4 regions of the Priestia sp. JNUCC 25 genome follow, and region 2 is predicted to be linked to each of the others. Evidence: riboswitches for the same ligand, from Rfam matches in the RefSeq annotation. Region 2 holds a riboswitch; each other region holds the start of a gene.

Evidence for each region. A riboswitch is a leader RNA that binds a small molecule or an ion and turns the genes downstream of it on or off. The one in region 2 is predicted to bind cobalamin.
Region 1: linked by a shared signal. The riboswitch ahead of JNUCC25_RS10110 (ABC transporter substrate-binding protein) and the one ahead of JNUCC25_RS01670 (HoxN/HupN/NixA family nickel/cobalt transporter) in region 2 are both predicted to bind cobalamin.
Region 3: linked by a shared signal. The riboswitch ahead of JNUCC25_RS14755 (cobyric acid synthase) and the one ahead of JNUCC25_RS01670 (HoxN/HupN/NixA family nickel/cobalt transporter) in region 2 are both predicted to bind cobalamin.
Region 4: linked by a shared signal. The riboswitch ahead of JNUCC25_RS13265 ((2Fe-2S) ferredoxin domain-containing protein) and the one ahead of JNUCC25_RS01670 (HoxN/HupN/NixA family nickel/cobalt transporter) in region 2 are both predicted to bind cobalamin.

Annotation. Positions count from the first base shown of each region.
Region 1 is NZ_CM132211.1:1,994,787-2,000,967, reverse strand. Features, by position in the region: gene cbiB (adenosylcobinamide-phosphate synthase CbiB) at 1-240, opposite strand, end outside; gene JNUCC25_RS10115 (adenosylcobinamide amidohydrolase) at 245-853, opposite strand; gene JNUCC25_RS10110 (ABC transporter substrate-binding protein) at 942-1,901, opposite strand; cobalamin riboswitch at 2,160-2,292, opposite strand; gene JNUCC25_RS10105 (thioredoxin family protein) at 2,383-2,697, opposite strand; gene JNUCC25_RS10100 (YpjP family protein) at 2,886-3,488, opposite strand; gene JNUCC25_RS10095 (class I SAM-dependent methyltransferase) at 3,872-4,648, opposite strand; gene JNUCC25_RS10090 (BrxA/BrxB family bacilliredoxin) at 4,783-5,220, opposite strand; gene JNUCC25_RS10085 (polysaccharide deacetylase family protein) at 5,462-6,181, shown strand, end outside.
Region 2 is NZ_CM132211.1:305,269-311,449, forward strand. Features, by position in the region: gene JNUCC25_RS01655 (response regulator transcription factor) at 1-682, opposite strand, end outside; gene JNUCC25_RS01660 (undecaprenyl-diphosphatase) at 835-1,428, shown strand; gene JNUCC25_RS01665 (organic hydroperoxide resistance protein) at 1,581-2,000, shown strand; cobalamin riboswitch at 2,106-2,288, shown strand; gene JNUCC25_RS01670 (HoxN/HupN/NixA family nickel/cobalt transporter) at 2,423-3,220, shown strand; gene JNUCC25_RS01675 (M20 family metallopeptidase) at 3,450-4,613, shown strand; gene JNUCC25_RS01680 (DoxX family protein) at 4,683-5,105, opposite strand; gene JNUCC25_RS01685 (type 1 glutamine amidotransferase domain-containing protein) at 5,411-5,935, shown strand; gene JNUCC25_RS01690 (hypothetical protein) at 5,981-6,181, opposite strand, start outside.
Region 3 is NZ_CM132211.1:2,889,396-2,895,576, forward strand. Features, by position in the region: gene JNUCC25_RS14750 (FecCD family ABC transporter permease) at 1-173, opposite strand, end outside; gene JNUCC25_RS14755 (cobyric acid synthase) at 379-1,905, opposite strand; cobalamin riboswitch at 1,998-2,177, opposite strand; gene JNUCC25_RS14760 (YdcF family protein) at 2,325-2,888, shown strand; gene JNUCC25_RS14765 (APC family permease) at 2,947-4,518, opposite strand; gene JNUCC25_RS14770 (nitroreductase family protein) at 4,941-5,588, opposite strand; gene JNUCC25_RS14775 (glucose 1-dehydrogenase) at 5,859-6,181, opposite strand, start outside.
Region 4 is NZ_CM132211.1:2,599,823-2,606,003, reverse strand. Features, by position in the region: gene JNUCC25_RS13280 (cation:dicarboxylate symporter family transporter) at 1-1,201, shown strand, start outside; gene JNUCC25_RS13275 (M42 family metallopeptidase) at 1,309-2,346, shown strand; gene JNUCC25_RS13270 (hypothetical protein) at 2,699-2,857, shown strand; cobalamin riboswitch at 3,004-3,182, shown strand; cobalamin riboswitch at 3,301-3,480, shown strand; gene JNUCC25_RS13265 ((2Fe-2S) ferredoxin domain-containing protein) at 3,582-3,962, shown strand; gene cobJ (precorrin-3B C(17)-methyltransferase) at 3,976-5,598, shown strand; gene JNUCC25_RS13255 (sirohydrochlorin chelatase) at 5,617-6,181, shown strand, end outside.

The DNA of each region.
Region 1 (6,181 bases), 1.7 Mb from region 2:
CAAAGCATGGAGGAACAAAAAGGGAACAACTCCTGCTAGCACAGCCATACTTATCACAAGAAGCAATCCTTTGAATCGTTTTCCTACACCTTTATTTAATCTGGAATCCATCCAATAAATCCACTTGCCAAACCAGCGAACGGGATGCGGCCAATTTTCGGGGTCGCCTATGATTCGGTCAATTAGTAAAGCAATCGTCATGGCCGTCATGTGTGCAATTATCGCTTGTGTAATACTCATTTTTTCACCTCTTTCCCTTAAGTCCCTGCTCTAAGCTTATTTTCACCAGCTTGGCTACCGCTTGACCTAAAGCGGTCATAGAGCCTGCATATTCATATAATGGTCCTTGCTGAGACGCTGCAACTGAGATGCTGTCCGTAGATGTTCCCGTAGCAATCGTCTTTGTAGCTGGATCTATGACCCCCAGCTGTGACAGCGTTTTTGTTTTAGCTTCTGTGGCCGCAATAAAAAGCTGTAAAAACGCAGCATCCGTAAGCGTACCTTCCACGAAAAAAAACATATTAATTGTACCGGGAGAGGAATAGAACGGGGCAGCTTCGTCAGCTGTAATATCTACTGCGTTTCCTACTCCAGCCGTTATCACGGAAGCTACTCTTACTCCGTAGCCTTCATAACAGTAAACCGCTCTTTCTTTTAACCAAACGGCTGTCATCAACCCTACGATTTGCTCATGGCGTACATTTTCTTTCATCAAATATTGCTCATACTCCATAGAAGGAGTATCTGAATAATAGTCTTTGTGAACAAATCGATTGTAAAAGGTGTCCGTTTCCGTAATACCTGTTCCTAAAACCCCTGAGCTGTATGTTTTATAAGAAGTCTCGGTTTTCACGATTAAAAGCTCAGGCCGTTCTTCAATTTTAAGATGTGAAAAGGGACCAATCCCCTTTTCAATTCGAACTGGAATATGGTCCCTCTTCTTATTTATTGTACACCTCAGGGTATACTGCTTTTGCTAAGTCCTCTAAGCCATCTACAATACGAGGTCCTAAGCGGTTGATTTTGTTTTGATCAACCTTCTCGATGTTACCCTCTTTTACAGCAGTCATGCTGCTCCAAGCGGGACGCTTCATAATCTCATTTTTGTCTGCATCATACGTTGCGATAATAACGTCAGGGTTTAACTTAACAACTTGCTCTTCAGAAAACTTAACCCAACCCTTTTCACTACCCGCTACGTTATCAGCACCGATCATAGTAAGCATTTCGTTCATGAACGTACCTTTTCCTGTTGTATAAATCTCAGGAGCTCCTGATACCTCTATCCATACTTTTTTACGATCTTCTTTTGAAATCGTTTTTGCTTTTTTCTCAATTGAAGCTACTTTTTCTTTCATGTCTTTAATTGTTTGATTAGCTTCTTTTGTTTTACCTGTTAATTTACCGATTTGCGTAATAGAATCATAAACCGTATCAAACGTTGTTGAATCTTTTACAACAAATACCGGAATACCCGCACTTTCAATTTGTTTAAATACTTCATCCGAAACGCCCATACTTGAAGCGTGTGCCAGCACTAAATCAGGATTTAAAGCAATAACTTTTTCTGCATTAACGTTCATATCTCCTACCTGCGCTTTTTTCTTTACGCTTTTAGGATAATCATCGTTGCTTGTAACACCGACTAATTCTTTTTCAAGGCCAAGGGCATATACAATCTCCGTATTACTTGGCATTAATGAAACAATTTTCTTAGGCTGTTTTTTCAACGTAATTTCTTTATCACGCGCGTCTTTTACCTTCACTGGAAATGCAGCTTGTGACGTTTGTGCCGTATCTTGCTTCGTTTTTTTATCACTGTTGCTTTGGCTGCCTGCACCGCATGCAGCAAGTACGATGACTAACAGTGCAATAATGGAATACGAAAGCCATTTTTTCATCTAAATACTCCCCCTATATATTGTTCATTGTGAATACGAAACCTCCACGTTAAAGAAAAAGCAAATGATCATGCAAAAAGCAGCGCTATCCCGTTTTTCCGCTTTGACTATGTATACTGCTCGCCGGCAGCTTCAAAATAAAAAAGCTTTACTTTCAATTGAAAGCAAAGCAGGTAACGTCAAGATAAGCAGGAAAAGAATCCGTTCACTATACTTGATAAGTATGTTCATTACCCTGCTTCACCCTTCCTCGAAGGTTTCACAGCTAACAATAAGGCAGGTCTCCTGACTTACGCACAAAGCGCTTACAGTGGCGGGACCGCGCTGGTTTTTCACCAGACTTCCCTTTTCACTCAATCTTTAAATTGAGACCTTATTGCTTTACGATTATTCACTTGTCCTAGTATACCCCACTCATGGAAAAATGGAAATAGCCATTCTCACAAAAAAAGCTGCGAGAATGCTCTCGCAGCTTCAGGAATTAAAGAGTTGCTAAAAATTCACGGACCGCTTCAGGCGTTTTAGCATTTGCACTGTGCAAGTGTGCAATTTTTTCACCGTTTTTATATACAAGAAGAGAAGGAATACCCATTACATTGTTTTCAGCAGAAAGTTCTTCAAACTCATCCTTGTCAATTTTAAACCATGCTTTATCTGTATTTTCGTCAACAATTTCATCAATGAACATATCCAAACGTTTGCAATCAGGACACCACGTTGTCGTAAAAATCCCAACGCTTAGTGTTTCGTTCTTAATTTGTTCGCGAAATTGTTTTTCTTCCGTAAATTGTTTCATTGTGTTACCTCCAGCATCTATTCGTTCCTTCTCACTATTCTATGGTAAGAAGTCTGACTTCATTATAAACGATTTTTTTATCGTTGTGCTAATGTTTCAGCTTATTTAGACCATAACGGTTTTAGACGTAAAAAAATGCTAGCTTAAAAAAGCTAACATTTCGAAATCGTAGAATGTTGTGTCTATTATCAGCTAAACCATTTAGGCGGCATGTTTCGGTTCCAATAAATTTTCCCTAAATCATAATGCTTTTGAAAATTATCTGCAGCCGCATGATAGTGAAAATTAAACCAGTATCCATCTTTTGGAGGATTTTCACGCCGTACGTGAAACCGTATTAAGTCCTGACCGGTCTCCCGGTCATATACATGGAAAATCTTTTCACCGTAGCCAGCAGCAGGATGCTCGCTTATCTCGAGATTCTGAATTGACTGTTCACGTTCAGTGCCAATGTCGGTCAGCACTTCTTCAATTTTAGGTAACACTGCTTGACGAAATTCATCTTCAATGACAGGCCCAATTTTTGTTCCAAATTTTTCCACTGACTGTTTTTCAGCTGATTCCATTGCATACGTAACAAATGATGAAACGTCTTCATATTTTGGTTCTTCATATGGCAAATGAATATCTTCTATAACAGCTGTGACAGGAGTTGTTTCTCTTACATACCCTGCTTTATGTTGCTTGTCCGCTTTTGCATCATCAACGTATAAATATTCTGGTGGAGTGACAAGCCCAAATGTAAATACTGTAATAAATACAACTAGCATTCTTTTTATCCATCTAGGCATTCGTATCTTTCCTTTCTCATCTTTTCCCATATGGTCTTTTCATATCGTAAAATTCATTGTTATAACTCACTAGGTATTGTAACATACTTATTAATTTTTTACCTATATTTGCTTATTCATTTATGCTGCCTACGGGCATTCGAAGACTTTTTAGTTAGCACCTTCCTTCTTCTGTTTGAGGTTGTCACACCGAGCGGAAACCTATACAAGATATTCCTTTTTTGCTGGATGCTTAAACACAAAAGTATTTTTATGTTCAAAAATATATCATACTTTTATGAACTTTAGATGAAATTCATAAAAAAAACTTCCAAAACTTTTTAATTCCTAAAAGGTTTTGGAAGTCTTTTCAATGATCGGAATTCATTTTACTTTTTTGTTTATTATTGTATATCAATTGTCCCGTAATGAAATTTTGATGTTTTTCGTTTCTGTACGGTAAATCCATGTTCTTCAAAACGACTGCTTTTCCAATGATCTTTTAGCACGATCTTTTGTTTGGCTACTCTTTTTGCTTCTTGTATAGCCATTGGCGTCAGCGTAGTATACAGTGCTATTGCTTTAATACCGTTAATTCCATTCGATTCATCAATTTGCTCTTGAAACATAGGATCAAAGTAGACAACATCAAAAGAATTACCTTCACAACACGCCAAAAACGATTCAAAATTTTGATGAACCACGTTTATACGCTTCATTGCATCGTTCAACTCTTGTACGTCACTTTCCCAATTTAAAAGTCCTTGTTTGACTAAATAAGCTACATAGCGGTTGCCTTCTAGTCCGACAACTTTCCCGCTTTTCCCTACCGCTGCGCTCGCCATCATACTATCCGATGCAAGACCAAGTGTACAGTCAAGCACGCTCATTCCTTTTTCTAAACCAGCAGCTTCAATAAACGGATCACGTTCTCCGCGCAGCCATCTCTTCACTCTAAACATAGCGGAATTTGGATGAAAAAAAATAGGTTCCTCTTCGTTTTGAACGTGCAACTCTACTCTATTCTTACCGACAACCAGCACGTCTGCAGCTTGAAGATTCTGAAGATCTGCAACGGATTTCTTCTCTCTTACTACAAAAGGTATACTTAAATCAGCGGCTACTTGTTTGGCTTTTACAATCATCTGTTCATTTGTTCGACCAGCAGTCGTAACAATCACTTTCATAACTCCCCCTACACTGTTTGGCTATTTACATAAAGAAAAAGGATGCCGATAGACATCCTTTTTCTTATAAAGTATATGCGATTTTTCTCTAAAAATCTATATACTAGATGTGACAAAAGCAGGACATTTTATGAACAGTGCTGCTTAAAGCCATTTAAAATGTTTTCAAAAATAACTTCTAACGGCTGACCTTCAATTTCATGTCGAGGAATAAAATGAACGACTTCTTTTCCTTTTAAAAGCGCCATAGACGGTGATGAAGGCTCAATGTCCCCAAAATATTCACGCATTTTAGCTGTTGCTTCCTTATCTTGACCGGCAAAAACAGTTACCACTTGATCTGGTTTTTGCTCAGACTGTAAGTACGCTTGCGTTGCTGCAGGACGTGCTAAACCAGCAGCGCATCCACAAACTGAATTAACGACAACAAAAGTTGTTCCTTCTACGTTTTCCATAAAATCAACTACGGCTTCCTCTGTTGTTAATTCTTCATAACCAGCTTGAGTTAATTCTTGACGCATTGGTTTAACTAACTGACGCATATATTCTTCATATGCCATTGACATATTAACATTCCTCCTAACAATCATTCACGCTAAAAGCATACTATAAAAACCAGGAAAAATCTAGCTACTCACTCTTCAAATCCTTATCGTTGTCCCAATCTCATTTTTCATTTGACAAAAAAAGATTAAAACCGGGTCATATCATCTAATTTTTTTCCATAAAAATGTCGATTTTTACTATTAATATTCCATTTTTTGTACTATAGTAGTAAATAGTAGTTTAGTAGAAAGGATTTTCAAATTGAACCAGCGATTTAAGCCAAACAAACGATTTTATGCATTTTTGTCTTTAGTGTTAGTGATCGTCGCTTCTTTGTTTTTTATTACAGAAGTCAAAGGGAGTGAATCCGCTGCATCTCAGCAAGTCTTAGCATCTACTGATTTGCCGCTGAAAGAAGCTGCATCTTCAGTACAGCCTGAGAAGCTGCTTAATACACTTCACCATAATATGTATGTAGGAAATACGTTAAACGATCAAAATCAAGCTCTTACACAGCCTGTTTACCTTACGTTTGACGATGGCCCAACACCTGATACCCTTCACATTTTAGATGCTTTGCGTCAATATAACGTAAAAGCAACTTTCTTTATGTTAAAGCATCAAATTGAGGCTCACCCTGAAATTGCTAAAAAAGTAGCTCAGGAAGGACATGCTATCGGCTGTCACGGTGTCTCTCATGATATTCATGTCATGTATAGTGAAGATGGCGCAGCGTTAAAAGAAATGCAGGAGTGTCAAGCGACAGTTAAGAAAGTAACCGGTGTTGACAGTAAGTTAATCCGCGTTCCTTACGGCAGCGTTCCTTATTTAAAAGAGCCCCACCGTACAGAGTTGCTAAGCCACTTTAAATTATGGGACTGGAATGTAGACAGCGAAGACTGGGCACTTCGTTCTGCACCTAGAATTATTCAGGGCCTTGAACCTCATATTCAAGGGGTTAACTCCAATGGAAGAACACCA
Region 2 (6,181 bases):
TTGAAAATGGTGCATCAATCTTTTTGCGCAGATAACGAATGTATACGTATACAATATTGGTGTCTCCGTAGTAATCGAATCCCCACACGTTTGTAAGAAGCTGTTCAAAGCTCAGCACTTGATTGTTGTTTTGAAGCATATAGACAAGCAAATCATATTCTTTAGGAGTCAGCTCAATAGCTTCATTTTCACGCGTGACTTCTCGCGTTTTTTCGTTAACGACTAAATTGCCTAGTTGAAGAGTGGCCGTTTCTTGTTCAGCAGGCGATGTTGATGCAGGATGGCGAAGCCATACGCGAATGCGTGCAAAAAGCTCTTCAATTTGAAAAGGCTTTGTAATGTAGTCGTTCGCTCCTAAATCTAGTCCGCTTACCTTATCAGGAAGGGCGTCTCGAGCTGTTAATAAGATAACGGGCGTTTGATCATCATTTGCTCGAATGCGACGAAGTACTTCGAGTCCGCTCAGTTCAGGAAGCATCACATCTAAAAGCAGCAAATCCCAATCGTGTTCTTGAAACTCTGCCAATCCTTCTGTTCCAGTGTAAGCCATGCCCGTTTCGTACCCTTCATGTTCAAGCTCGAGCTGAATTAAACGAGCAATTTTGCGCTCATCTTCTACAATTAAAATTCTGCCTTTACTCAACAAAAATTCCCCCTTGTGTCTATGTATAGTTGCGTACATTATAGCACGGAGAGATTCGGGTTGTATAAATGGTAAGGAAATCAATAGTTATTTACTAAATATATCATCAATAGCCCGAGAAATAATGTTCATTTTCTCAAGAAACTGATAAGATAGCTAATGACATTTAAAAATAAGAAAGGATTTCGATTATGTTATCAGCTATCAATTCAGTAGATTATACCATTTTCCACGCGGTGAATCAGTATGCCTCACACGTAAAGCCTCTAGATTCGCTGATGGTATTCTTTGCAGATTATGCCCAGTATGTACTTATCGTTTTACTCGGCTTGTTTTTACTTATTAATAAAAACGGCAGCCGTGTTGTAGCATTTCAAGCTTTATGTGCTTGTGCCACAGGAGTCATTATCAATAAAGTGATTAGTTTATTTGCTTATCGAGATCGTCCGTTTATCTCTCACCACGTGAATCAGCTTATTGATCACGCCGCAAATTCTTCATTTCCAAGCGATCATGCTACATCTGCATTAGTTATCACTTTTACCATTTGGCTGCATTTCAAACGTTCAGGGCGCATGTGGGTTGTCATGGGCGTACTCATTGCCTTTTCACGCGTATGGGTTGGCGTTCATTATCCATTCGATGTGTTAACAGGAGCCGTTTTAGGCTGCGTGCTGGCGCTGTTTATTCATTATGTTATTTTTAATACGAAACTGATGAGGGCTATTACCAACTTGTCTATTTTTCGAAAATCAGCTTATGACGAACAGTCTCAATATTATTAAGAAAAAGTCGCAAATAAGCGGCTTTTTTTATTGGGAAATTTTTAATGTATTTAATACTTGTTTTTTAAAATTAAATTGTGTACAATTAAATTACAGAGACGATAAATAAAAAACTTTTAATAAAATTAACGAAAAAGAGGAGAGGTTTATACATGAAAGCTTTATATGAAACAACAGTCGTTAACACAGGTGGAAGAACAGGAGAAGTTCACTCTTTAGATAACATCTTTAACTTAGACGTTGCAACACCTCCAGCGCTTGGTGGAGAAGCAACAACAGCAACAAACCCAGAGCAGCTGTTTGCAGCTGGATACAGTGCTTGTTTCAACAGCGCGTTAGAATTTATGTTGAAAAAACATAACGTAGAAATCAAAAGCAGTGAAGTAAAAGCTACTGTTCAGCTGCTTCCTGATAAAGCTGATCAAGGAGTGAAAATTGGAGTAGCGCTTGAAGCTCATATCGAAGGCTTAGATTTAGAAACAGCGAAAAAATATGTAGACCTAGCTCACTCATACTGCCCGTATTCAAAAGCAATCAGCGGTAACGTAGACGTAACGGTAGAAGTAGTTTAATTGCTTTAAAAAGCCCTGCTAAGCATGTAAAGCTTAGCAGGGCTTTTTTATTTGAATTTTCTCTATTCATTTGTAAGAGGTACTAGTATAATGAGGAAGAAAATGAATTATTCGCACAGTTTAGGTGCTCTTACATAGCGTAAGAGGTAACAGGGAATCGAGTGCAAATCTCGAGCGGTCCAGCCACTGTAAGCAGGGAGTTTTCTATCTTATCGTCACTCAAAACGGGGAAGGCGGTAGAAAATGATGATCTCAAGCCAGGAGACCTACCTATTCTGTACACTTGACTCTTCTAGGAAAGAGGCGGTGTATCAAGGTACGCAGTGAGCAATTGCTGTTTATTTTCATATGCCGACACAGCCTCAATTTCTATAGAATTGAGGCTTTTTTACGTTTTATTTTTAAAAAAAGGAGTGTAGGAAATGGAAGGTTTATCAGTTTTTTTACTTGTCTTTTTATTAGGAATCAGGCACGGATTGGATGCAGATCACTTAGCTTTTATTGATGGCCAGACTCGATATAATTGGCGAATGGGCAGCCGTTTTGCCCCTTGGGTCGGAACGCTGTTTTCACTAGGTCACGGAGGAATGGTGGCCGTCACGGCCGGAGTGCTGGGCGTGGTGATGAAGAATTTTACGTTTCCATCGTATTTCGATCATTTTGCATCTTGGGTATCCATTATCTCTCTCTTTCTAATCGGGACATTAAACACATATCATTTGCTTCGAACCAAAAATAAAGAGGAAGAGTTTCAGCTGAGCGGGTTAAAAGGAAAGTTTATTCCGAAAATCGCAAAAGGAACAACGAATCCTTTTTTAATTATTCTTGTAGGAGCATTGTTCGCTTTAGCAGCCGAAACGGTCAGTCAAACGGCCGTGTGGTCTCTAGCTGTAGGGAACGCAGGCAAGTATACGCCGCTTTTGTTAGGACTAGTGTTTATGTTTGGTATGATGCTTACAGATACAATCGATTCGATGATTGTACATAAAATGGTGAATGAATCGAGTAAATTTGGACAATCTGCTTCCCGCTTGATGGGCTGGGTTATTGTTGTCCTCGCGTATGGTGTGTCATTCTATTTAGCATTCACTTTCTTTAACCCATGGGCCGAAGTAAACTTTGAAATGGTTGGCGTTATTCTGTTTATTTTTTTAGTGTCTATGTTTGTTTTTGTGAGTGTGAAGTCAAAAGGGAAAAATATTAAAATAAATGTCAATTAGTCAAACGAAAGCTTTAATCTGTTGAAGATTGAAGCTTTTTTGTATGAATTTGTTGAAGTTTATGGCTATTTTCGGTCGGTTATGAATAAGTTAAAGTATTATCTGTATTTAAAGGATGGAAAATTGTCTGAAAACCATTATAATTAAGGATAATTTAAGGTCGTTATGTGAAACGTAGAACATAGTTATACGTACGATAAATAAAAGCATTTAATGCAAGCAGCAGGGGTTGTTTGGAGGAGGAATTGATTTGAGTCAGGTAATGGTAGAACAAAGCGTGTTTAGTTATTTAAAAGAACACGAACAAGAGATGCTTGAAGATTTAGTTGGATTTGTGAAAAAAGAATCACCGTCCTACAGTAAAGAGTTAGTAGATCAGTGTGGAATGTATTTAACGCAGCTGTTTCATAAACGGTTGGGGGTAGGATACGAAATCATAGAAGAAAAAGAAGTAGGAAACCATTTGAAATTTACGATTGGAGAAGGAGCAAAGCAGCTTTTAATTATCGGTCACTTTGACACGGTATGGGAAAAGGGAAGGCTGAGTCTAAGAACAGAGGGAAACAAGCTGTACGGTCCGGGAATTTTAGACATGAAAGGCGGCATTGTGCAATCTATATGGGCGATTAAAGCGATTCAAGAGCTTGGCTTATCGCTCGATAAAAAAATTGTGTTTTTCTGCAATTCGGATGAAGAGATTGGGTCAATTTCTTCTAAAAAATACATTGAAGAAGAAGCACAAAGGAGTGAAGCAGTGCTAGTAGCGGAACCGGCGGTGGCGGGTTCAGGCGCGTTAAAAACGTCGCGCAAAGGAGCGGGAATTTTCACCGTAAAAGCATGGGGACGAGCAGCACACGCGGGTAATCACCACAAAGAAGGAATCAATGCGATTGAAGAGCTGGCGCGCCAAGTGATTTTCTTGCAGGGCTTAACAGATTATGAAAAAGGTACAACGGTGAACGTTGGGACATTTACGGGAGGCAGCGGTACAAATGTAGTGCCGGAATATGCAGAAGCGCACGTGGATTTACGTGTTTCTACAGAAGAAGAAGCAAAACGCATGACGGATATTATTTTGAATTTAACACCCATTTTAAAAGGGATTAAGCTCGAAGTAACGGGAGGAATGAATCGTCCTCCGATGGTCAAGTCTAAACAAACGGAAGAGCTATTTGAATGTGCTCAATCAATCGCGGCCAAACTGGGTATGAAATTGGAAGAAGCAGCTGTGGGCGGCGGAAGTGATGGCAATTTTACAGCGGCCATTGGTGTTCCCACGTTGGATGGATTAGGAGCATGCGGAAAAGGAATACATGCGGAATATGAACATATTCAAATTGATACGTTGTCCGAGCGTTCTTCTTTATTTGCCAATTTGCTGCTGCAAATATAAAAAAAGCCCGCCTTAAACGGCGGGGACTAATCTGAAAGCTTATATTGGGAGAGTATAAGCTTTCTTTTTTTATTTACTGCTTTCTTCTTGAAGAGAAAAGGCAGTTTCTTTCTTTTTGAATACCACTGCATCAAGAGCAAGGAACTGGCTTCCTGCAAGAAATAAGTGAGCAGACATGGCAATTAAGGCAATATCAAACTCAAACCCGCCAACAAATCCGCTTTTAAGCTTGGCTGTAAAAATGGCGCCAAGCATAACTGCCACAAATAAAGCAGATACAACTCTTGTTGCTAGGCCAAGAATAATAAGAACCCCACCTACAAGTTCAATGGTTGCAACAATATATGCCATGAAACCAGGGATTCCTAAGCTATCGAAGAACCCTACTGTATTTTCAATCCCGCCTTGCCATTTTTGAAAGCCGTGTACTAAAAATGTAAAACCTAATACTAAACGAATAATAAGTGAACCAATTTCGACGTTTTTATTCACTTTACTTCCTCCTTTAAGTGTATTTGAAAAACACTACATTATGTAGTGTAAAAGCCCGAAAAAAGAAATGTAGTGATTAAATCAGAAACTCTTTCTTATTTGGATAATTTTACAACATTATGAACATCACACTACACATTGTAGTGTGATGTTTGTCCCCAGTCAAGTGAAAATATAAAATTAGACCATTTGGCATACAAAAATTTTCTGAAGAGCACTTGAAAAATCCTTTAATTATGTACAAGTTAGTCCCTTATTTTCAATCTTATTCTCCAACATGCTATACTGATGGCGGAGGTGTTACGATGCGTTTAGAAAATAAAAGAGTTATTGCGCTTGTTAGTGCAGACTTTGAAGATCTAGAACTATGGTATCCAGTGATGCGTCTTCGAGAAGAAGGAGCAGAAGTACATTTAGTTGGAGAAAAAGCAAACGAAACGTACATGGGGAAATACGGTGTTCCAGCCGTATCGGACTACGCTTTTAAAGATGTTGATCCAGCTGAATATGACGCTATTTTAGTACCTGGAGGCTGGGCGCCGGATAAACTGCGCCGCTACCCTGAAGTAATTGAAATGGTTCGTTATATGGATGAACAGCAAAAGCCAATCGGCCAAATCTGCCATGCAGGATGGGTATTAATCTCTGCAAAAATCTTAGATGGCCGAAACGTAACAAGTACGCCAGGAATCAAAGATGATATGGAAAATGCGGGAGCTATTTGGCATGATGAAGCAGTCGTAATCGACGGTCACATCATCTCAAGCCGCCGCCCGCCAGACCTTCCTCCTTATGCAAAAGCATTTGCTGATGTACTAGCAGAGCAATAAGAAAAAGCCGAAACCAGTGTGGTTTCGGCTTTTTTGTAAGATCCGCTAAAAAAGAAATGATAAAGTAAATAAAAAACCATCATTAAAAAAGCGAGCAGATGCATCTGCTCGCTTTTGTTCGTGTTTCTTATCAGTAACTTGCTTTTGCAAGTGTAAAAACAAAATGATTACTTTCTTTATAAAATCCATGATTACGGTTTTTGTATGTTTCGTTGTTGTTAGGGCACAATTAGCATTGATTGTGCT
Region 3 (6,181 bases), 2.5 Mb from region 2:
CCGTGATATAAGGATAGCCCGGTAAGGTGGCCAATAATAATTTTGATTGTATCTCCTACGGTTAACGAAACTGTACCAATAAATACGCCCATAATTACCGAAGTACATACAATAAATAAACTGACTATGTATAAAATAGATGCTTTGTTAAAAAAAATACGTTTAAAAATCAATACGTTCAGCTCCTCTAGGAAACGAGGCGTGATGTTTTACATTACATTAACCATTCATTTTCCTGTCCATAAACCATGCTTCCACCATGCATTAAGTTGGAAACAATCATCTTTTATTTGTTACGAGTGCTAGACTGTTGAACTAGGCAACGTAGAATAGCGTACTAAAGTTCTCGGTAAAAAAACAAGCGAAAGCCCCTACAAGCTATACTTTTTGTGTTTGCTCCGGGCTTTTATAGTTGTCTATTAAATGATACAGCTTTTCCATATCTACGGCTTCTCTCACATATGCTGCTGCTTTTGAAAAAGACTCCTCTTTTTGCAGGCGACTGTTGAATGTGTCCGTAATAGGCGGCAATTTTTTATGTTTACGAATTTGATTAAGCAAAGCTCTGCGCAAAGCATCGTTATGAAACACATCATGAACATACGTGCCAATGACGTTGTCTTTAACCGTTCCTTCTTTTTCATGCTCTACCACTGCAAAAGCTTCCGTGGTGCTCTTAGAAAACGTCTTTCCCATATGAATTTCGTAGCCTTCAATCGAAACTCTTTCACTTTCTAGCTGGACATACCCAGAAACTCTTTCTGTTTTTTTGCTGGTTGTCATAACGGTTTCCACCGGAAGCAAGCCCAGCCCTTTAATGGATTCAATCCGAGATTCTACTGCATCAGGGTCTGTAATTGTCTCCCCTAGCATTTGATATCCTCCGCAGATGCCAATGACGTGAACGTTCGTTGTGTTCAAAACTTGATTAATGGCTAGAGCCAGGCCGCTTTCTTGTAAAAACTGAGCATCTTCAATCGTATTTTTGCTTCCTGGTAAAACAATTAAATCAGGCGTACCTAATTGCGACGGCTTGGTTATAAGCCTCACGTGACAGTCTTCTTCTAAGCTTAAAGGATCGATGTCTGTAAAATTTGAGATGCGCGGGTACGAGATAACCGCAATATCAATTTCTTTTAACGGATTCACAAGCGTTGAGTAATTTCTAAGTGATAACGAATCTTCCGCATCAATTTCCACGTTGTTCATATAAGGAATAACTCCTAGAACCGGAACACCCGTGTATTCTTCAAACCACTTCAAACCTGGTTTTAAAAGTTCTAAATCTCCTCGGAATTTATTAATTAACACCCCGATAACTCTAGACTTGTGTTCATCTGGAAGCAATTGAAGAGTACCCACTAGGCTCGCAAAAACTCCTCCTTTATCAATATCTCCTACTAACACAACAGGCGCTTGGGCTATTTTTGCAACGCGCATATTTACGAGTTCCCGATCGTTCAAATTGACTTCAGCAGGACTTCCAGCGCCTTCAATCACAATTCGATCATAATGACTGGCAAGCTCTTTATAAGCTTCCGTGATAACGTTTAAACCTTCATTAAAAAATTCTTGCCGATACTGAAAAGCAAACATATTACGTAGCGGTTTTCCGTGAACGACAATTTGAGATTCATGATCACGAGTTGGTTTAATTAAAATAGGGTTCATATTGGTTGTTGCTTCTACTCCAGCCGCTTCTGCTTGAATTCCTTGCGCTCTGCCAATTTCTTTTCCATCCATTGTAATGTATGAATTAAGCGCCATATTTTGCGATTTAAACGGTGCAGTTTGATAGCCGTCTTCTTTAAAAATACGGCAAAATGCTGTAGCAATCATGCTTTTTCCAGCGTCTGAGTGCGTTCCTTGAATCATAAGCGGTTTTCCTTTTTTCACTTTTTCCACTCCCTACCACATAAAAAAACCTTAACTGTAAAAGTCAAGGTTTGGTCATGCGCTCATTAACACATTGTCTTGACTTATTTCTCCCACCGAAAAATAAGGGGTTTTTAAAAGCAGGTCTCCTGGCTTATGCTTCATTTTACTTCTGCACCCTTCCTAGTTTGACTAGTGGGTCTTTGCAGGTTCATCCACATTTACAGTAGCGGGGGCTGCACCGGATTTACACCGATTTCCCTATTATCCTCCTTAGAGGCACTTTTAAAATCATTTATTCTTTATTGTAACGAATTTTATAACCATTCACAATAACGATTTTCTTCTATTATTATATATTACTGTGCTTATACTTATTTGGGTCTCGTATGCTATAATAACAATTATTTTCCAAACATCTTATGAAATAGCTAGGAAGGTGCTCACAGTTGAAGAAAAAAATGATTTATACCTTTATTGGTTCGCTTGTTCTTTATATAGTAATTATATCTTTTTGTATGTATCAAACTGCTCACAAGTCTGTTCCACATAACGCAGATTATGTCCTCGTTTTAGGTTCTAAAGTAGATGGTGATCAAATGTCTCCTAGTTTAAAAGAACGAGTAAAGACGGCCTTATCTTATTTACAAGCACATCAACAAACAAAAGTTATCGTAACGGGCGGAAAAGGATCCGATGAAGAAATTTCTGAAGCAGAGGCAGCCTATCGTTTTCTGCGGAAAGAAGGAATTAAAAAGAATCGAATTATAAAAGAAGATCAGTCAACTTCTACTTTTGAGAATTTTACTTTTACTAAACAGAAAGTTGATATTCAACACAAAAAAGTCGTGCTTGTTAGCAGTGATTTTCATTTGTTTCGCGCTTCTATTATTGCCAAGCGCCAAGGTTTTGATGTTTATCCTTTAGGCGCAAAGACACCAAATTCAATTAAACTTCAAGCCTACTTTCGTGAGTATGCTGCTATATTAAAAACATGGCTGTTTGATAAATAAATAGAGTACACGCCTATACAAACGAAAAACACGGCATGAATTCATGCCGTGTTTTTTATTAATCATCTGTATCGATAACTGCTTTTGGTAAACCTGTGTATTTCGCCCAGTAGAAAATACCAAGTGAAACAAGAGCAATTAAAATTAAGTCAAGCGGGTTGCTTAGCACACCTTGTCCTCCACCAAATGAACCTAGATAAGAGATAACAAGCATAATAATATAATAAGCAACTAGCCACCAAGCAGATTTAAGCTGCTGTGCAAATTTTACGACGTCAGTTGGTACATATTTCTTAAACGCTACGTAGATAACAACCATTAGAAGCTGTGATCCTAGCAGCCAAGAAATTGTCGTCCATCCTGACCAATATACGATGTATGAACAGAAAATAAATGAAACAGGAGCAATAACGCTCATGCCTTTTAATTTAAAAGGCTTCTTAAGGTCTTTTGCATTTACTCTGAATGCAGCAGCTGAAATTGGCGCAATCGCATAAGACAGAATAAGTGCCACTGAACATACGTTTACTAGCGCTTCCCAAGAAGGAAATGGCAGTGTCCAGAATACGGACATTCCAAATGATAGCCATAGTGATGCACGTGGAATTCCTGTTTTCTTATCTACTTTTGAGAAACGTTTAAATAATGTTCCATTACGAGACCAAGCATAAACTAAACGAGAAGTTGTATTCATGAAGATGTTCCCGTTACCGCCTGGTGATAAAATAGCATCAAAAATAACAAGCGTTACTAACCAGCCAAGGCCTAAAATAAGTGCAATATCTTTAAATGGTAAAGAGAATTGCTCTTGAATTGTTCCCCATCCTCCTGATAGCATATCAGCCGGGATGTTACCAATGAACAATACTTGCAGTGCTGTGTAAATAATCGCTGAAAGTACAATACAGATAATGAGCGCGATTGGAATATTACGCTGCGGGTTTTTAACTTCACTGGCTACAGAAACAATAGGGTGAAGTCCTAGGTAAGCAAACATAACGCCACCTGTTGAAATGGCTGCTTGAATACCATTAAAACCAAACGGAGCAAAATCGCCAGTTGTAAAGTTAGCTGATTTAAAGTGATAAGCTAACACGACGATAATTGTAAGAGGAACCGCATATTTGAACACAGATATAATGACATTTGACTTAGCAAATGCTTTTACACTTACGTAGTTAATGATAAAAAATAGCGTTAATAACGCGAACTGAAATAACCAGCCGATTGTAGTAGGCGATTCAGAACCATGTTTAGTTAGACCAGGAAGCCAAAACGCAACATACTGACGTACAGCCGTTACCTCGATGGCAATCAAGCTTGTGTAAGCAATAATGGTAATGAATGAAATTAAGTAACCCACTAAATGACCATGCGAGTAAACCGGATAACGGATAATTCCACCGGTACGCGGCAGCGCTGCTCCAAGTTCAGCATACACTAAACCGATAAGTAAAATAATGACTCCGCCAATCAGCCACGAAAAACTTCCGGCTGGACCAGCCTTTGACGCTACGTTACTAACCGCAAATAACCAGGCGGAACCAAAAATAGCTCCCATCCCAATTAACGTTAGGTCAAGTAACGATATTGATTTTTTAAATTTTCCTTGATTTCCTTGATCAGACATAAAATCCTCCTTTAAAATTCCCACTCCACATATCTACGCCCTTGCGTCCGATATGGGATTCTTTACATCATCCTCCTCTTACTAAGACCTCACAAGTGGATATGTTAACAAATATTCTCTAAAAAACCAAGTTAAAAACTTTATTTTTTTGTAAAACATCGTTGAATTGCTTATGTATAGCGCATAAATTCCACAGAAGATTTGAGGACTACTCCTCCTATTTAACCGCATTTTTCTTAGGTTAAACATAAAAGAATATTCAAACTATTTACTAAAAAAAGGGTCTGAGACATAACGAAATCAACCGCTAGAAGCAGCTACATACGCAACACCTACGCTTGCCATACCAATGAAAAAATCCGAACGATTCATCGTTCGGATTTTGCTTCAACTAAAATAATTTTGTCCGTACCTCTTTTTTCTTATTTAAATACTTTTACACGTTCACTTAGCGGTTGAAATTCTTTTTCGCCCGCTGGCGCCACAGGATTACCAAATGGCATTTGAGCAATTAATTTCCATGAGCTTGGAATATTCCAAGCTGCTTTTACTTCATCGTCAATCAATGGATTGTAATGCTGTAAAGTTGCTCCTAGGCCTTCCAGCTCAAGCGCTGTCCAAATCACATGCTGCAGCATACCTGATGATTGGTTAGACCAAACCGGGAAATTTTCGCTATAAGATGCGAACTGCTTTTGCAATCCTTCAATTACTTCTTGATCTTCAAAGAAAAGAACTGTTCCATAGCCGCTTCCGAATAAGTTCATTTTTTGATCCGTATCTGAAAAATTTTCAGCTGGAACAATTTTACGAAGCGTTTCTCTCGTAATATTCCATACTTTATCATGCTGTTCGCCAAATAAAACAACTACGCGTGCGCTTTGAGAATTAAATGATGAAGGGGTATGTTTCACCGCAAAGTTAATAATTTCTTCAATTTTTTCTTCTGATATTTTTACATTTTTATCAATTGCATAAATAGAACGTCGATTTTTAATTGCTTCATAAAAATCTTTTCCAACCTGTTGTTGATCACTTGATTTATCAAATAATTTATCTAAAAAACCCATTTTCCACACTCCTAATTGTTTGTTTTTTTAACTTAAATTGCATGTTTATACCCTTCCCCCTGATAAAAGGAGATAAACAAGGTATAATGAATTCTTATATCTCTAATTCGAGATATTAAACTAAAAAAATATTAATTGAAATTTAATTACTTTATGTAACTTACTTTACAATGATTATTTTAGTCTGTCAAGAAAAAAATGATTATCTTTTTCCTTTCTTGATTATATGAAAAAAGACCGCTAGATACGGCAGTCTTTTTTCACAGATGCTTAATGTTCATAAATCATCTTTCGCGTCATTCCCCCGTCTACTACGAGGTTAACTCCTGTTACAAAATCATTTTCAACGTTTGTTAAGTACATACACGCCCTTGAAATATCGGCTGGCGTTCCCACCCGATTAGACGGATGCTGCGTATGATCGATTTCACGAAGGCCATCGTAGTCAGATGTCTCAACCCATCCTGGAGAAATAGCGTTTACTGTGATATTGTCATCACCAAGTGAAATGGCAAGTGCATGAGTTAAAGCAACGATTCCTCCTTTTGTAGCCGCATAGGCTTCTGTGTGAGGTTCAGACATTGTAGCTCTTG
Region 4 (6,181 bases), 2.3 Mb from region 2:
TTATGGAAGCGATACAGCCATTTCTATTTTACAGCCGGTTGGAGACATATTTATTCATTTAATTAAGATGATTGTCGTACCGATCGTGATTTCAGCATTAATCGTAGCGGTCGCAGGAGTAGGCGATATCAAAAAATTAGGTAAGCTTGGCGGAAAAACAATTCTTTATTTTGAAGTTGTTACAACCATTGCTATTGTAGTGGGGATTATTGCCGCGAACTTATTCCACCCTGGTGCAGGGGTTGATATGGGACATATTGAAAAAAGTGATATTTCTCAATATGAGGCAACGGCAAAAACGTCTGAAAGTACAGGGATTGCTCAAGAGCTTCTTCATATTGTTCCGACAAACGTCTTTCAATCGGTAGCAGAAGGCGATCTTTTACCAATCATTTTATTTTCCGTACTGTTTGGTGTAGGCGTAGCTTCGATTGGAGAGAGAGGAAAACCTGTTTTAGCCTTTTTTGAAGGCGTCTTGGATGCAATGTTTTGGGTAACTAATTTGGTGATGAAATTTGCTCCAGTAGGTGTATTTGCACTTATTGGTGTTAATATTATAAAGTTTGGTGTCGGATCACTTATTCCATTAGGAAAATTAGTGTTCGCCGTTTACTTCACCATGATTTTCTTTGTGCTTGTGGTTCTTGGGATTATTGCTAAAATGGCTGGAACAAGCATGTTTACGCTGATAAAAGTGTTAAAAGACGAGCTGCTTCTTGCTTTTACAACGGCAAGTTCAGAAGCCGTTTTACCATCTCTTATCAAAAAGATGGAAGACTTCGGTTGTTCTAAATCGGTTACATCGTTTGTTATTCCAACGGGCTACACGTTTAACTTAGATGGTTCAACCATTTATCAGGCGCTGGCATCGCTGTTTATTGCTCAAATGTACGGCATCGACCTTTCCATTATGGATCAAATTCAGCTCCTTCTTGTGCTAATGTTAACCTCAAAAGGAATGGCTGGTGTACCAGGGGCATCGTTTGTAGTTGTACTTGCTACACTTGAATCTATGGGCTTCCCTCTTGAAGGCATGGCATTTATTGCAGGAATTGACCGCATTCTTGATATGATGCGTACCACAGTTAACGTAGTAGGAAATGCTTTAGCTGCTATTGTAATGTCCAAGTCTGAAGGCGAGTTTGATAAGCAAAAATCATTAAATTACACAAATGAATTAAAGAAATCAAACATAGCTTAAAACAAAAAAGCCGGGCAGCTGCCCGGCTTTTTTGTTTGGAGCTGCCTGTTATCTTTTTTGAAACATATGGTAAAATAAAAGAAATGAGAGACAAAGGAAGTGTCATAATGACGGAAACTGTTCAGTTAATTAAAAAGCTTGTTTCGATTCCCAGTCCTTCTGGAAATACAGAAAAGGTAATTTCATTTGTCGAAGACTATGTAAAAGAGCTAAATATTCAAACGTATCGCAATCGAAAAGGAGGCTTAGTCGCTACTATTCCCGGTAAAGATACAGATCACCACCGCATGCTGACGGCTCATGTCGATACATTAGGTGCTATGGTAAAAGAAATCAAACCGAGTGGACGTCTGAAAATCGACCTGATTGGAGGGTTTCGCTACAATTCTATTGAAGGAGAATATTGTGAAATTGAAACTTCATCAGGAGAAGTATTTACAGGAACCATCCTTATGCATCAAACATCTGTTCATGTGTATAAAGATGCAGGGAAAGCTGAGCGGAATCAAGAAAATATAGAAATTCGACTGGATGAAAAAGTACATAGCGCAGAAGATATTCGCAGCCTTGGAATTGAAGTCGGCGACTTTGTTTCGTTTGATCCTCGTGTAGAAATAACAAAAAGCGGTTTTATTAAATCTCGTCATCTCGATGATAAAGCAAGCGTAGCTTTATTGCTTCAGCTCATGAAAACAATTCAAGAAGAACAGATCGAACTGCCATACACTACGCACTTTCTCATTTCAAATAATGAAGAAATTGGGTACGGAGGAAATTCCAACATTACGCCTCAAACAGTAGAATACTTAGCGGTTGATATGGGTGCTATGGGAGATGGACAATCTACTGATGAATACACCGTGTCTATTTGTGTAAAAGATTCAAGCGGCCCATATCATTACGGTTTGAGAAGGCATTTGGTGGAGCTAGCTAAGCAGCATGATATTCAGTACAAATTAGATATTTATCCGTTTTACGGATCAGATGCTTCTGCTGCTATTCGTGCCGGACACGATATCGTACACGGCTTAATTGGTCCAGGAATTGATTCTTCTCATGCGTTTGAGAGAACGCATCAAGATTCATTGAATCATACGTATAAGCTTCTTTATTACTATGTGCAGTCGAACATGGTTCTGCTTTAAGAAAGGAATATTTAATTAATGTATTTTTATGCAAAATAAAGAACAGGACGGGATTGTGATGTCTGTCCTTTCCTTTCCTAAAAAAGAAGCCGGCTGTCCGGCTTCTTTTTTTAATAAATACTATATATTTTTTTACTGGTGAAGCAACAGTGGGTTAAAAAAGCACCTTTTTTAAAGAGGTACAATACTGCTTAAACCTTTTGTACATTGTGTTCATTTACAGAAGTTAAAATGTTTTTAAATTTTTAAAAGTTTCTTGTGACAAGTTTTGTAGAATGGGTTTTCAAAAGGAAATGGTTTCGGCATAATGTGGATATAGCGATCACTACAATAATCGGAGGCGAATCTTTTCATGTGGGTACTGACGGTATATGCTGGAAAAGAAATGAAAATGTTTGAATTTGAAACTGAAAAACAGGCGAGAGAAGCTTTTGCTAAAACAAATGGCTGTAAAGTTCTTTCAGAAGTTGTGTATTATAATGATCCTCATTTAACATTAGTAGCTATATAATGAAAAAACAAGAGCTGATTTTATGCTCTTGTTTTTTTATAGATACTTGTATCTTCCGAAAAGAATAGAGTTGAAATAAAAAAAAATGTACGCTATGATATGGTAGTTACTTCTATTATTCTGATAGTTTAAAAGGTTCATATATATCAAACAGCAACAGTAAAGATGCCAAGAAGGCTTAATAGGGAAACTGGTGAAATGCCAGTACTGTCCCCGCAACTGTAAGTGTGGACGAACGAGTATAACCACTGTGAAAAAATCACGGGAAGGTTCTCAAGTAGAATGATACACAAGTCAGGAGACCTGTCTTTATTGTGAAGTTTCTATTTCTCCGGGGAGCGGGAAGGGAAACGTTGGCTTAAAGTGGCATTCGTGTACACTCTTATTCTGACGTTTTACCCGCTCGCATATTAGCGAAGCGGGTTTTTCTCATATCCTAAAACTACATATCGTGCAAAAAAGGTGCGCAATGTTCACATTGCGTTAAATGGGAAGTCTGGTGTAAAGCCAGCGCGGTACCCGCCACTGTGAAGAGGAGCTGATTGCATATGCCACTGTATTCGGGAAGGCGCAATCAAGTGATGAATCGAAGTCAGGAAACCAGCCTTTTTCTAATGCGAAGCTTACCCTACGGGATATAGGTGGAAGTGCAAAAACTTAGTTTGAATTTTCTGCGCCTCTATCATTGATAGAGGCGCTTTTTTTAGTAAAGGAGCGAATGAGTGTGACGACGTGGAACTTAAATGGAACAAAACATCACGTATTGATTTGTAATGGAAGCAGCTGTATGAGAAAAGGTGGAGAAGAAGCCACGCAGGCTATTCGAAATAAAGTGACGGAACTGGATTTGGATGAAACGGTTCATACAACGCGTACGCGCTGTAACGGACGATGCAAAGATGCTCCTGTAGCTATCGTCTATCCTTCAGGAGATTGGTACAAGCAGGTCACTGAAACCGTGGCTCACCGGATTGTCAAAGAGCATTTAGCAGGAGGCTGCAGTATAAAGGAATCGCTTATTTATGAATGTGATCAAAATGGTTTCGTTTCTCCGGAAAACAGTGACTCCATAGAAGGAATTGACAAAGTAAAAAGTAACGCATAAAGGAGGAGCTAGCATGAAAGGTAAACTGTTAGTTATTGGATTTGGGCCAGGAAGCTTTGAACATATTACACAGCGAGCAAGAGAAGCCATTCAAGAAAGTGATATGATCATCGGTTATAAAACCTATGTGGAACTAATTCAAGGACTGTTAACGAATCAGCAAATTATTAGTACGGGAATGACCGAAGAAGTAAGCCGTGCACAAGAAGCTGTAAAGCAAGCTGAAGCGGGCAAAACCGTAGCTGTCATTTCAAGCGGAGATGCAGGAGTATACGGAATGGCAGGCCTTGTGTATGAAGTGTTGATTGAAAAAGGCTGGAAAAAAGAAACGGGCGTAGAGATGGAAGTAATTCCTGGCATTTCGGCTATTAATTCATGCGCATCTCTCCTTGGAGCGCCCGTGATGCACGATGCTTGTACGATTAGTTTAAGTGACCACCTTACGCCTTGGGAGCTAATCGAAAAAAGAATTGAAGCAGCTGCACAAGCAGATTTCGTAGTGGCTTTTTACAACCCAAAAAGCGGAAGACGAACAAGACAAATTGTTGAAGCGCAAAGGATTCTATTAAAGTACCGTTCCCCTGATACGCCTGTTGGTCTTGTTAAAAGCGCTTATCGTGACCGTGAAGAAGTCGTAATGACCAACTTAAAAGACATGTTAAACCATGAAATAGGCATGCTGACTACCGTTGTTGTCGGAAATTCATCTACATTCTTTTACGACGATTTAATGATTACACCGCGAGGATATCAGCGGAAATATACCCTCAACCAAACGGAGCAGCCGCTAAGACCGCATCAGCGACTTCGAAAAGAAGCAGAACCATGGGCTCTCGATCAAGAAGAGACTGTAAAGCAAACAGCTTCAGCTATTGAAGCAGTTCAGAACACAAGAGAAGAAAAAGCAACTTCACGAGCTCTTGCAGAAGAAGCGCTTCAAGCAATTTTAGGTGAATCCACTTCTGCGGTCGTACACCAGCCAATCGAGTCTATCTTTGAAGTAGCAGTTAGTCCAGGACTTGCAAATAAGAAATTCACGCCTGTTCAAATGACAACACTAGCGGAAGTTGTTGGTGAAAAAGGTACGATGGAGTATACACCTGACCATCAAATTAAACTGCAAATTCCAACGGCTCAGCCAGATGTGATTATTAAAAAGCTCCAAGCAGCTTCCTTTTTACTATCTCCGGTCGGAGACGTGTTCACAATCAAAGCGTGTGATTTTTGCGATGGAGAAAAAAGCGATGCTATTCCACATACGGAAGAATTACAAAAGCGCCTCGGGGGAATGGACATGCCAAAAGAGCTGAAGCTTGGTATCAATGGATGCGGTATGGCTTGTTACGGCGCTGTTCAAGAAGATATCGGCATTGTCTATAGAAAAGGTGCGTTTGATTTATTTTTAGGAGCTAAAACGGTTGGACGCAATGCGCATTCAGGTCAAATTGTGGCGGAAGGCATAGCACCCGATGAAATTGTTGAAATAGTGGAGAACATTATCCATGAATATAAAGAAAAAGGTCATCCTAATGAGCGATTTCATAAATTCTTTAAGCGTGTGAAGAACGTTTATGGATTCGACTATCAAGATATAACACCAAAAATAAAAGTAGAACCAGCTCCGTGTGGAGATTAAAAAATAGGAGGACATTATATGAAATCAGTTTTATTTGTCGGTCATGGAAGCAGAGATCCTGAAGGGAACGATCAAATTCGGGAATTTATTTCGACTATGAAGCATGATTGGGACGCATCTATTTTAGTAGAAACGTGTTTTCTAGAATTTGAACGCCCAAATGTAAGTCAAGGCATTGATACATGTGTGGCAAAAGGAGCACAAGATGTAGTTGTAATTCCAATTATGCTTTTGCCTGCTGGACACTCTAAAATACATATTCCGGCGGCTATAGATGAAGCAAAGGAAAAATATCCACACGTAAACTTCGTATACGGACGTCCCATTGGCGTTCATGAAGAAGCCCTTGAAATTTTAAAAACGAGATTACAAGAATCAGGAGAGAATTTAGAAACTCCAGCTGAAGACACGGCTGTTATTGTCTTAGGGCGAGGAGGAAGTGATCCTGATGCAAACAGTGATTTATATAAAATTACGCGCCTTCTTTGGGAAAAAACAAATTATAAAATCGTCGAAACTTCTTTTATGGGCGTGACCGCACCACTGATTGATGAAGGCGTGGAGCGATGTTTGAAATTGGGCG